4 regions of the Enterobacter sp. KBR-315C3_2022 genome follow, and region 3 is predicted to be linked to each of the others. Evidence: predicted binding sites of a transcription regulator. Region 3 holds the regulator's gene; each other region holds the start of a gene.
What was found. Region 3 encodes PhoB, which activates phosphate uptake and scavenging genes when phosphate is short. Its sites were predicted from a motif close to CTGTCATAAAACTGNCNNAT; they were not measured.
Positions count from the first base shown of each region.

Region 1: glpT (glycerol-3-phosphate transporter) is a predicted target of PhoB. The motif match lies at 1,131-1,150, and genes of this name have one in related genera.
Region 2: pstS (phosphate ABC transporter substrate-binding protein PstS) is a predicted target of PhoB. The motif match lies at 1,082-1,101, and genes of this name have one in related genera.
Region 4: opgB (phosphatidylglycerol--membrane-oligosaccharide glycerophosphotransferase) is a predicted target of PhoB. The motif match lies at 880-899, and genes of this name have one in related genera.

Region 1 covers NZ_JBGKEB010000002.1:265,075-267,263, forward strand. The annotation lists gene glpA (anaerobic glycerol-3-phosphate dehydrogenase subunit A) at 1-1,007, opposite strand, end outside; gene glpT (glycerol-3-phosphate transporter) at 1,264-2,189, shown strand, end outside.
Region 2 covers NZ_JBGKEB010000044.1:4,100-6,288, reverse strand. The annotation lists gene pstS (phosphate ABC transporter substrate-binding protein PstS) at 1-993, opposite strand, end outside; gene AB8804_RS22855 (fimbrial protein) at 1,288-2,189, opposite strand, start outside.
Region 3 covers NZ_JBGKEB010000004.1:73,121-75,309, reverse strand. The annotation lists gene phoR (phosphate regulon sensor histidine kinase PhoR) at 1-543, opposite strand, end outside; gene phoB (phosphate response regulator transcription factor PhoB) at 565-1,254, opposite strand; gene sbcD (exonuclease subunit SbcD) at 1,441-2,189, shown strand, end outside.
Region 4 covers NZ_JBGKEB010000006.1:51,699-53,887, forward strand. The annotation lists gene opgB (phosphatidylglycerol--membrane-oligosaccharide glycerophosphotransferase) at 1-785, opposite strand, end outside; gene AB8804_RS08390 (DUF2501 domain-containing protein) at 1,056-1,538, opposite strand; gene dnaC (DNA replication protein DnaC) at 1,625-2,189, opposite strand, start outside.

The sequences.
Region 1 (2,189 bases), on a different contig from region 3:
AGCAGCACGATGCCGCGGCTGACGCTGCGCCCGCTCGGATCGTTATCGCTCGCCACCAGCGGGCGCACGCCCGCGTAGGCGCGCAGAATGCGCGTTTGCGCCATCACGGGCGCGAGCTTTTCGCCCTCGCGCAGCAGGATATCGACCTCTTCGGCGGTCACGCGGTTGTAGTCGATCTCGCTGTAGTCAACGTGGGTGGACGTGGTGCCGATAAGCGAAATGGTATCGCCGGGAACCAGAATGTCCGCGTCCGACGGCCTGCGGCAGCGGTTGATGACGTGATTGTTGATGCGGTGGTCGAGGATAAGCAGCGACCCTTTCGCCGGGAACATGCGGACCGACAGTTCGGCATACTCCGCGATGCGCTGCCCCCAGATCCCCGCCGCGTTGATGACGACGCTGGCATACAGCTCGCCGTGTTCGCGATAGCGCGTATCGAATACCCGGACGCCGCGAACGGTGCTGCCCTCGCGGATAAGCCCGGTGACCTCGTGCCCGGTCAGGATGCGCGCGCCGTGCTCGCGGGCGTCCAGCATGTTGGCGGCGGTGAGGCGAAACGGATCGACGGTGCCGTCGGGGACTTTCACCGCGCCTATCAGCGCCGGGTTAACGGAAGGCTCGATCTGGCGCGCAAGGGCAGGATCGATGGCTTCTGCGCTAATGCCCGCCGCCCGGCAGGCGTGGATAAAGGTTTGCTGAAACGCGAGGTCGTCTTCGGGAAGGGTGATGAACAGGCCGTCCGTCGGCTCAACGCAGTGGCGGGCAATGCGCTTGAGGATCTGGTTTTCCGCGATGCACTCGCGCGCGGACTCGCCGTCCGTCACCGCGTAGCGCGCGCCGCTGTGCAGCAGGCCGTGGTTGCGGCCGGTTGCGCCCGTGGCAATGTCGTGGCGCTCCAGCAGGGTCACGCTCAGGCCCCTGAGCGCGCAGTCGCGGGCGATCCCGGCTCCGGTTGCGCCACCGCCAATGATAATCACATCGCTGTAGCGAGGATTGTGAATTGTCATTGTCTTCCCTCATGTTCGTTTTTTTACCATTTAGACACATTAAAAGTGTGGTTTGTTTGATTTCGAACATAATCGAGCATTATTCGAAAATGAAACGTGATTTCATGCGCTATTTTGCGCATATTGTCATATTTCTGTAACAATCTGTGCGTTGATTCACAGTAACAATCAGCGTGATTTCTTAACATCGCCGCCTCTCTGGAGTTTGGGGCACAAGACCCCCCTGAAAATTCAACACCTGGCCACGGAGGCTGTCATGCTGAGTATTTTTAAACCTGCGCCGCATCGGGCGCGCCTGCCAGAGGCGGAGATCGATCCGCTCTACCGCCGCCTGCGCTGGCAAATCTTCCTGGGGATCTTCTTCGGCTATGCGGCGTACTACCTGGTGCGTAAAAACTTTGCCCTCGCCATGCCGTATCTGGTGGAGCAGGGCTTCTCGCGCGGTGACCTCGGGTTTGCGCTGTCGGGGATCTCTATCGCCTACGGCTTCTCTAAGTTCATCATGGGCTCGGTGTCGGATCGCTCGAATCCGCGCGTGTTCCTGCCCGCTGGCCTGATTCTTGCGGCGGCGGTGATGCTGTTCATGGGCTTTGTGCCGTGGGCCACCTCCAGCATCGCGATTATGTTCGTGCTGCTGTTCCTCTGCGGCTGGTTCCAGGGGATGGGATGGCCGCCGTGCGGGCGCACCATGGTGCACTGGTGGTCGCAGAAGGAGCGCGGCGGCATCGTGTCGGTGTGGAACTGCGCGCATAACGTTGGCGGCGGTATTCCGCCTCTGCTGTTCCTGCTCGGTATGGCCTGGTTCAACGACTGGAAGGCCGCGCTGTATATGCCTGCGTTTGGGGCGATCCTGGTGGCGATTATTGCCTTCGCGCTGATGCGCGATACGCCGCAGTCCTGCGGCCTGCCGCCAATTGAAGAGTACAAAAACGATTATCCGGATGATTACAGCAAGGAGCACGAAGAAGAGCTGACCGCAAAGCAGATCTTCATGAAGTACGTCCTGCCGAACAAGCTGCTGTGGTACATCGCGGTGGCGAACGTCTTCGTTTACCTGCTGCGCTACGGCATTCTCGACTGGTCGCCGACCTACCTGAAAGAGGTGAAGCACTTCGCGCTGGATAAGTCCTCCTGGGCCTATTTCCTGTATGAATACGCTGGGATCCCGGGCACGCTGCTCTG
Region 2 (2,189 bases), on a different contig from region 3:
AGCACGAATCTGCTCAACCACGCTGTCCGGCAGGCTGGCGTAATCCAGGTCGTTAGCCTGTTTGCCGCCGTTTTTGTATGCCCAGTCGAAGAACTTCAGCACTTCTGCACCCTGCTCAGGCTTCTTCTGATCTTTGTGAACCAGAATGAAGGTGGTAGAGGTGATTGGCCACGCGCCGTCGCCCTTCTGGTTAGTCAGGTCCTGCGCGAAGGATTTGCTCCAGTCAGCGCCTTTCGCGGCGTTGGCGAAGTTCTCTTCGGTAGGGCTCACCGGCTTACCGTCAGCAGAAACCAGCTTGGTATAGGCCAGGTTGTTCTGCTTGGCATAGGCGTATTCTACGTAACCGATAGAGCCCGGCAGACGCTGTACGAACGCGGCGATACCGTCGTTGCCTTTACCGCCCAGGCCGGTTGGCCAGTTAACGGTAGAGCCAGAACCGACTTTCGATTTCCACTCGTCGTTCACTTTCGCCAGATAGCTGGTGAAGACGAAGGAGGTGCCGGAACCGTCAGCGCGGCGAACCACGGCGATGTTCTGCGAAGGCAGCTTAACGCCCGGGTTCAGCTTGGTGATGGCTTCGTCATCCCATTTTTTGATTTTGCCCAGGTAGATGTCGCCCAGGGTTTTGCCGTCCAGCACCAGCTCGCCTGATTTCAGGCCAGGGATGTTAACGGCCAGCACAACGCCGCCGATCACGGTCGGGAACTGGAACAGGCCTTCCTGATTCAGTTTCTCATCAGACAGCGGAGCGTCTGATGCGCCGAAATCAACGGTGTTAGCGGTAATTTGTTTTACGCCACCGGAGGAGCCGATACCCTGATAGTTAACCTTGTTACCGGTTTCTTTCTGGTAGGTATCTGCCCATTTGGCATACACCGGCGCAGGGAAGGTTGCACCAGCGCCAGTCAGGCTTGCTGCTGCAAACGCAGAGAAAGCGCTCATCGATAAGGTCGCGGCGACAACAGTTGCGACAGTGGTACGCATAACTTTCATAATGTCTCCTGCAGGATTTTCGTAAATCGTTGTTTAAGTGGCTACGATGAGCAAAATAGGACAATCAGGTGACAGATAAATGTACGAAATATGACAGTTTTATGACAACGCGCGCATTTAACTTAAGACAATGATACTTAACGGAATTAATTATTACGCGTTCACACAACTGTCATAAAAATATGAACAAAGCCTGGCGCAGAAAGGTGAATATGACAACGATTGTCTTAAACGAAGGCTGACGCTCGGAAAAACTGCCCTGCGAGCGCCAGCGGTTGAAACGTCATGAAGAGGTTAGTTCGTAAACTCCAGAGTAAGGGTCGCATCGGCTGTGAATGAGCCCGGTTTCGGCCTGCTTCCCGTCATGCTGGCAGGCGCAGCGGAAAAAGTGATTGTGCCCGTCGTTTTCCCTAACACACTCGTTTTTCCCATGTCGGTTTGCAGATCCCCACCGTTTACGCTGATCTCTTTGTCGTTTTCATCGTATACCTTGATCCCGACATCGCTGTTGCTGGTTTTGATCATAGAGCCATCGATGCTGGCTGAGGTCGCGTTAAAATCAGCGCTCACCTTTTGCGTTCTTTCCAGGCCAGTACAGCTCACGGATACGGTTTTTTTGACTTTTTTACTCATCACGGCCGCCCCACGGGTCCCGCTAAATTCAGAGGCCGGGATTTCCCCAAAGTCGACTTTAATAATTTGGCCATCATCAATATCGCACTCCTGAGGAGCCGTGATCGATCCCTTGATTTTGACGTTCGCAAGCACATCCCCGCGAGATAAATTGCTTGAAATGCCTCCGTAAACCAGCGCAACTTCCGTCAGGGGGATAGTCACCTCTCCGGTGATCGATTTTTTGATGTAAAAGGAGAGCATGGCGGAGCTGCCTGTATCCAGTTCGATACCAGTCTTCGAGTCACACGAGTGGCTTGCCGTACTTTGATTGGAGACATGTTCAAAAGGAACAGCTGTATACCCCACGTTTTTGATAAAGATCTTTACGCCTACATCCAGATACTCATTCAGGTTGTAGAAACTGATTCCGCTGATTTTTTTATCGTATATCAGGCTGTTTGAAGGATCGGCGGTGTAATAAATCGCTGTAAATTTTTTAGTTAAGCGGTGGGCGGAATCACAGGTACAGGTCACCTTATAGGTATCCGCCGCGGTCGCTTCTGCGATGTCGATCATTGATT
Region 3 (2,189 bases):
AGGCATCACGCGGATTTCCAGATGACGGCCGTTGTTGAGCTTAAGGTTGTGCGGGCGGGTAAAGTCGCGCTTTTTCAGGTACAGCGTGAACTCGGGGTAGCGCAGAAGGTTAAGGATATTCTGGCCGTTATCGTCCGGCCAGCGCAGGCCCAGCAGCTGCTGCGCCAGGCCGTTACACCAGAAGATGGTCCCTTCTTCGGTGGTCAGAATGACCGCGTCCGGCAGCGACTCCGCGCCGCTGCGAAAGCGTTTGATCAGGCTTCCCAGCTCGCGGCGACGCTTTTTATTGCGCATCTGCATCTGGTGCAGGCCGTAGAGCAGCGGCTCCCAGCTTCCGCTTCCGGGCGGCGGCGTCATGCTTCTGTCCACCCACAGCCACCAGGAGAGGCGCAGCAGGTTCCAGAAATGCCAGACCAGCAGCCCGGTGACGGCCGCCAGCAAAAACCACGGCAGATGGCCGAAGATCGCCCCCAGAATGAGGGCCGGAATACAGCATAAGATCAGTTCAAAGACGAGCCTTTTCCATGACAGACGTTCCAGCACGCGTCACACTCCTGTCATTATTCAGAAACGGGTCGAAAAACGATAACCCGTGCCGCGGACCGTCTGCACCATGCGATCGTGGCCGCTCAGTTCCAGCGCTTTTCGCAGGCGGCGAATGTGCACGTCAACCGTGCGGTCTTCAACGTACACGTTGGTGCCCCAGACGTTGTTCAGCAGCTGCTCGCGGCTGTGAACGCGCTCCGGGTGCGTCATAAAGAAGTGTAGAAGCTTAAATTCGGTCGGCCCCATATCCAGAGGGCTTTCGCCGGTCATCACGCGGTGCGAGGTCGGGTCAAGGCTCAGGCCCTGCATCTCAATCACCTCTTCCACCGCCATCGGCGAAATGCGGCGCATCACGGCTTTAATGCGGGCAACCAGCTCTTTCGGGGAGAACGGCTTGGTGATGTAATCATCCGCGCCGGTCTCCAGGCCGCGCACGCGGTCCTCTTCTTCGCCGCGCGCCGTCAGCATCACCACCGGAATATCGCGGGTCATCGCTTCGCGCTTGATGTGCTTGATAAACTGTAGCCCAGAGCCGCCGGGCAGCATCCAGTCAAGCAGGATCAGGTCGGGCCAGGGTTCATTCAGCTGGTTTACCGCGCTGTCATAATCTTCCGCTTCAACCGGCTGGAAGCCGTTTTGTTCGAGCACGAAGCACACCATTTCACGAATTGGAGCTTCATCTTCTACGACCAGAATACGTCTCGCCATACTTTGCCCTGTCTTCTCTTATTAGGTTACAAGTTTGTAATGCGGCGCCATTATGCGTCAGATTTATGACAGATTTATGAAAAACATTACCACCATAAATGGCAAACTGTTGTTTTATTACAGCGGTTATTTTCCGTTCCTCGACAGTTTATAATCCTGCTTTCTTATTATTGCCACGGATCTCCTATGCGCATACTTCACACCTCGGACTGGCACCTGGGTCAAAATTTTTACAGCAAAAGCCGCGCGGCCGAACACGACGCGTTCCTGAACTGGCTGCTGGACACGGCTCAGGCGCAGGAGGTGGATGCGATTATCGTGGCGGGCGATATTTTTGATACCGGCCAGCCGCCGAGCTATGCGCGCGAGCTCTATAACCGCTTCGTGGTCAATCTGCAGAAAACGGGCTGCCATCTGGTGATTGTCGCCGGCAACCACGACTCCGTGGCGACGCTGAACGAATCCCGCGACATTCTGGCCTTTCTGAACACCACCGTCGTCGCCAGCGCCGGACACGCGCCGCAGATCCTGACCAAGCGCGACGGCACGCCCGGCGCGGTGCTGTGCCCGGTTCCCTTCCTGCGCCCGCGCGATATCGTGCAAAGCCAGGCCGGGCTTTCCGGCGGTGAAAAGCAGCAGCATCTGCTGCAAAGCATCACCGGGTACTATCACCAGCAGTATGCCGACGCCTGCGCCCTGCGCGGCGAGCAGCGCATTCCGGTGATAGCCACCGGGCACCTCACCACCGTTGGCGCCAGCAAAAGCGACGCGGTGCGCGACATCTACATCGGCACGCTGGACGCCTTCCCGGCGCAAAATTTCCCCCCGGCGGACTACATCGCGCTCGGGCACATCCACCGCGCGCAGGTTATCGGCGGCTGCGACCACATTCGCTACTGCGGCTCGCCCATTTCGCTCAGCTTTGATGAAACCGG
Region 4 (2,189 bases), on a different contig from region 3:
CCCTGCATAAAGTAGTTTTCGTAACCGGAGTTCTTCAGGATATCGCCCAGACAAATATTCTGCGGGAAGAAGCTCGACATCGACGCGGAGGCGTTCCCCTCAAACGGCGCAAAGAGCGGGATGCCGCACTGGGAGGCGACCATTCCGGCGATGGTGTAATCGGTGCCGGGCAGCTGCGCGGTGTGGCTAAAGTCGAGGCCTTCGTTTTTCAGGGCACCAAGTTCGGGCGTCAGGTTGGGGAAGGCGTCGTTATTAAAATAGGTACGCTCCAGGCTCTCGCCGTAGATATAGACCAGGTTGAGCGTCGGCGCGGCAATCTTTTTCGACGGCTCTTTGTAGTAGGCGACGAAATCCGGATCGCCGTCGCGGGACTGGGATTTCACCAGTTCCGTAATCTGATGAAATGCCGGGCTGGCATCTACGGACGCCAGCGCCAGAAACAGGGCCAGCACGCTGTAGCCGAGATGATAGGGATGGTGTCGACGACGGCGCAGCACCCAGGCCAGTGAACCGAAAATTGCCACAAGCGCAACAACCAGGCCCAGACCAGGAAGTATGTACTTACCAACACCTGCGCCCGTCAGGCTGTTCGTCAGGGTATAGAGAACGGCGTCGTTGATACCGTCGCCGGTAAAGTAATCGCTGGCATAAAGCGTAATGTTTAAAACAATAAAAATGCCGAGCACGACCAGGGTGGCGATAAACCACCAGGTGTTGCGGCCAGCTTTCCACGCGTAAATGCCGATGGAAGCCATAAAAAGGACAAGGGACATTAACTCTGACAACAGCATATCCTCATGACGCCAGTTGCTTTGCTGGCTAAGCGTTTATTTTTTGGGTGATACAATGTAATCGCGATGTCGTTAAGCTGCAATTTTAGTGTCACAAAAGTGTGCTGTGGTTAGGATTTGGTTGAGAAAATCGTTTCTTTGACGGCAGTCGCATCCAGGTATGGTGACGCTGAGAGAGGGCTTAGGAGGGGAAACGCTCATTTCACGCCGGGTCGTAAGGCTAACGCAATAAACCCGGCGTGTTGTGGCAGAAAATGGGGTCGATCAGGAGATGAAGTTAACGCCCTGTTTTAATACCAGATCGCAGGCTTTGGTTTTGACCTGTTTACCCAAAGACGAGTTGCCGATGGTGCTCAGATTGAGCTGCTGGCCGTTTTGCGCGTTGAGCAGGCCCTGAATACCGTCCATATAGTTGGTATCTTGCTTCTGCTCCTGCGTGTCCAGCCCCAGCTTGCCAAGCACCTGATTTTTGACGTTTTGCGCGTCCGTTACCGACGCCAGCTTTTGCTTCGCGCAGTATTCCAGAATCCCGGCCGCGTTGTTCATGGTGCCCGCGCTCAGGCTTTGCGAGCTGTTGCCCAGCAGGCCGGTCAGTGAAGATGCGGACAGTCCGCCCTGGGTCGAACCGCTTTCCTTAGTCAGCTGATTCGCGGCGCTGGTCAGTGAATCCTGCCAGGAGGCGGCCTGCGCCGTGCCAGCAGCCAGCAGTGCGCTGAAGAGTGTGCTTAAGAGGATCTGTTTTTTCATCATGGCTTACTCAAAAGAGGTCCGTAGTGGGCCGGAAGTTGAGCCAGTATAACGCCGCGGCCCAACGCGCATTTATAGCAAAAATCCTAATACTCTTTGCCGGTGACGCGGCTGCGGTAGCTATCCCAGTCGAAGATAACGTACAGGCTGTTGCCGAGCTTCATGCGGTCCATAACGCGCTCGCCGAGCAGGCGGGTCATTTCGTCGATATTGTGGTTGGTCAGCATGCCCGTCGGGCGCTTGGAAGAGGAGCGGCGGTCAACAATCTGGTTGATGATCACTTTTTCATAGCGCGATTCGGTCTGCACGCCGATTTCGTCGATGACCAGCAGGTCCACGTTGCTCAGATCGTTGAGCAGCTGCTCCTCGCTGGTTTCACGGTTGCTGAACGTCTCTTTCATCGCGGACATGATGTCGGCGACGGTGATAATCAGCACCGACTTTCCGCGCAGCAGGAGCTCGTTGCAGATGGCCGCCGCCAGATGGTTTTTCCCGGTGCCGGGCTTGCCGCTGAAGATAAAGCTGGCGATGTTGCCGTCGAATTCGTCCACATACTGGCGCGCGGCGGCGAGGGCGTTCATCTGCCCGCTGGTCTCGACCCGGTAGTTATCAAAAGAGCAGTTCTGGTGCAGCGGGCGAATGCCCGAGCGG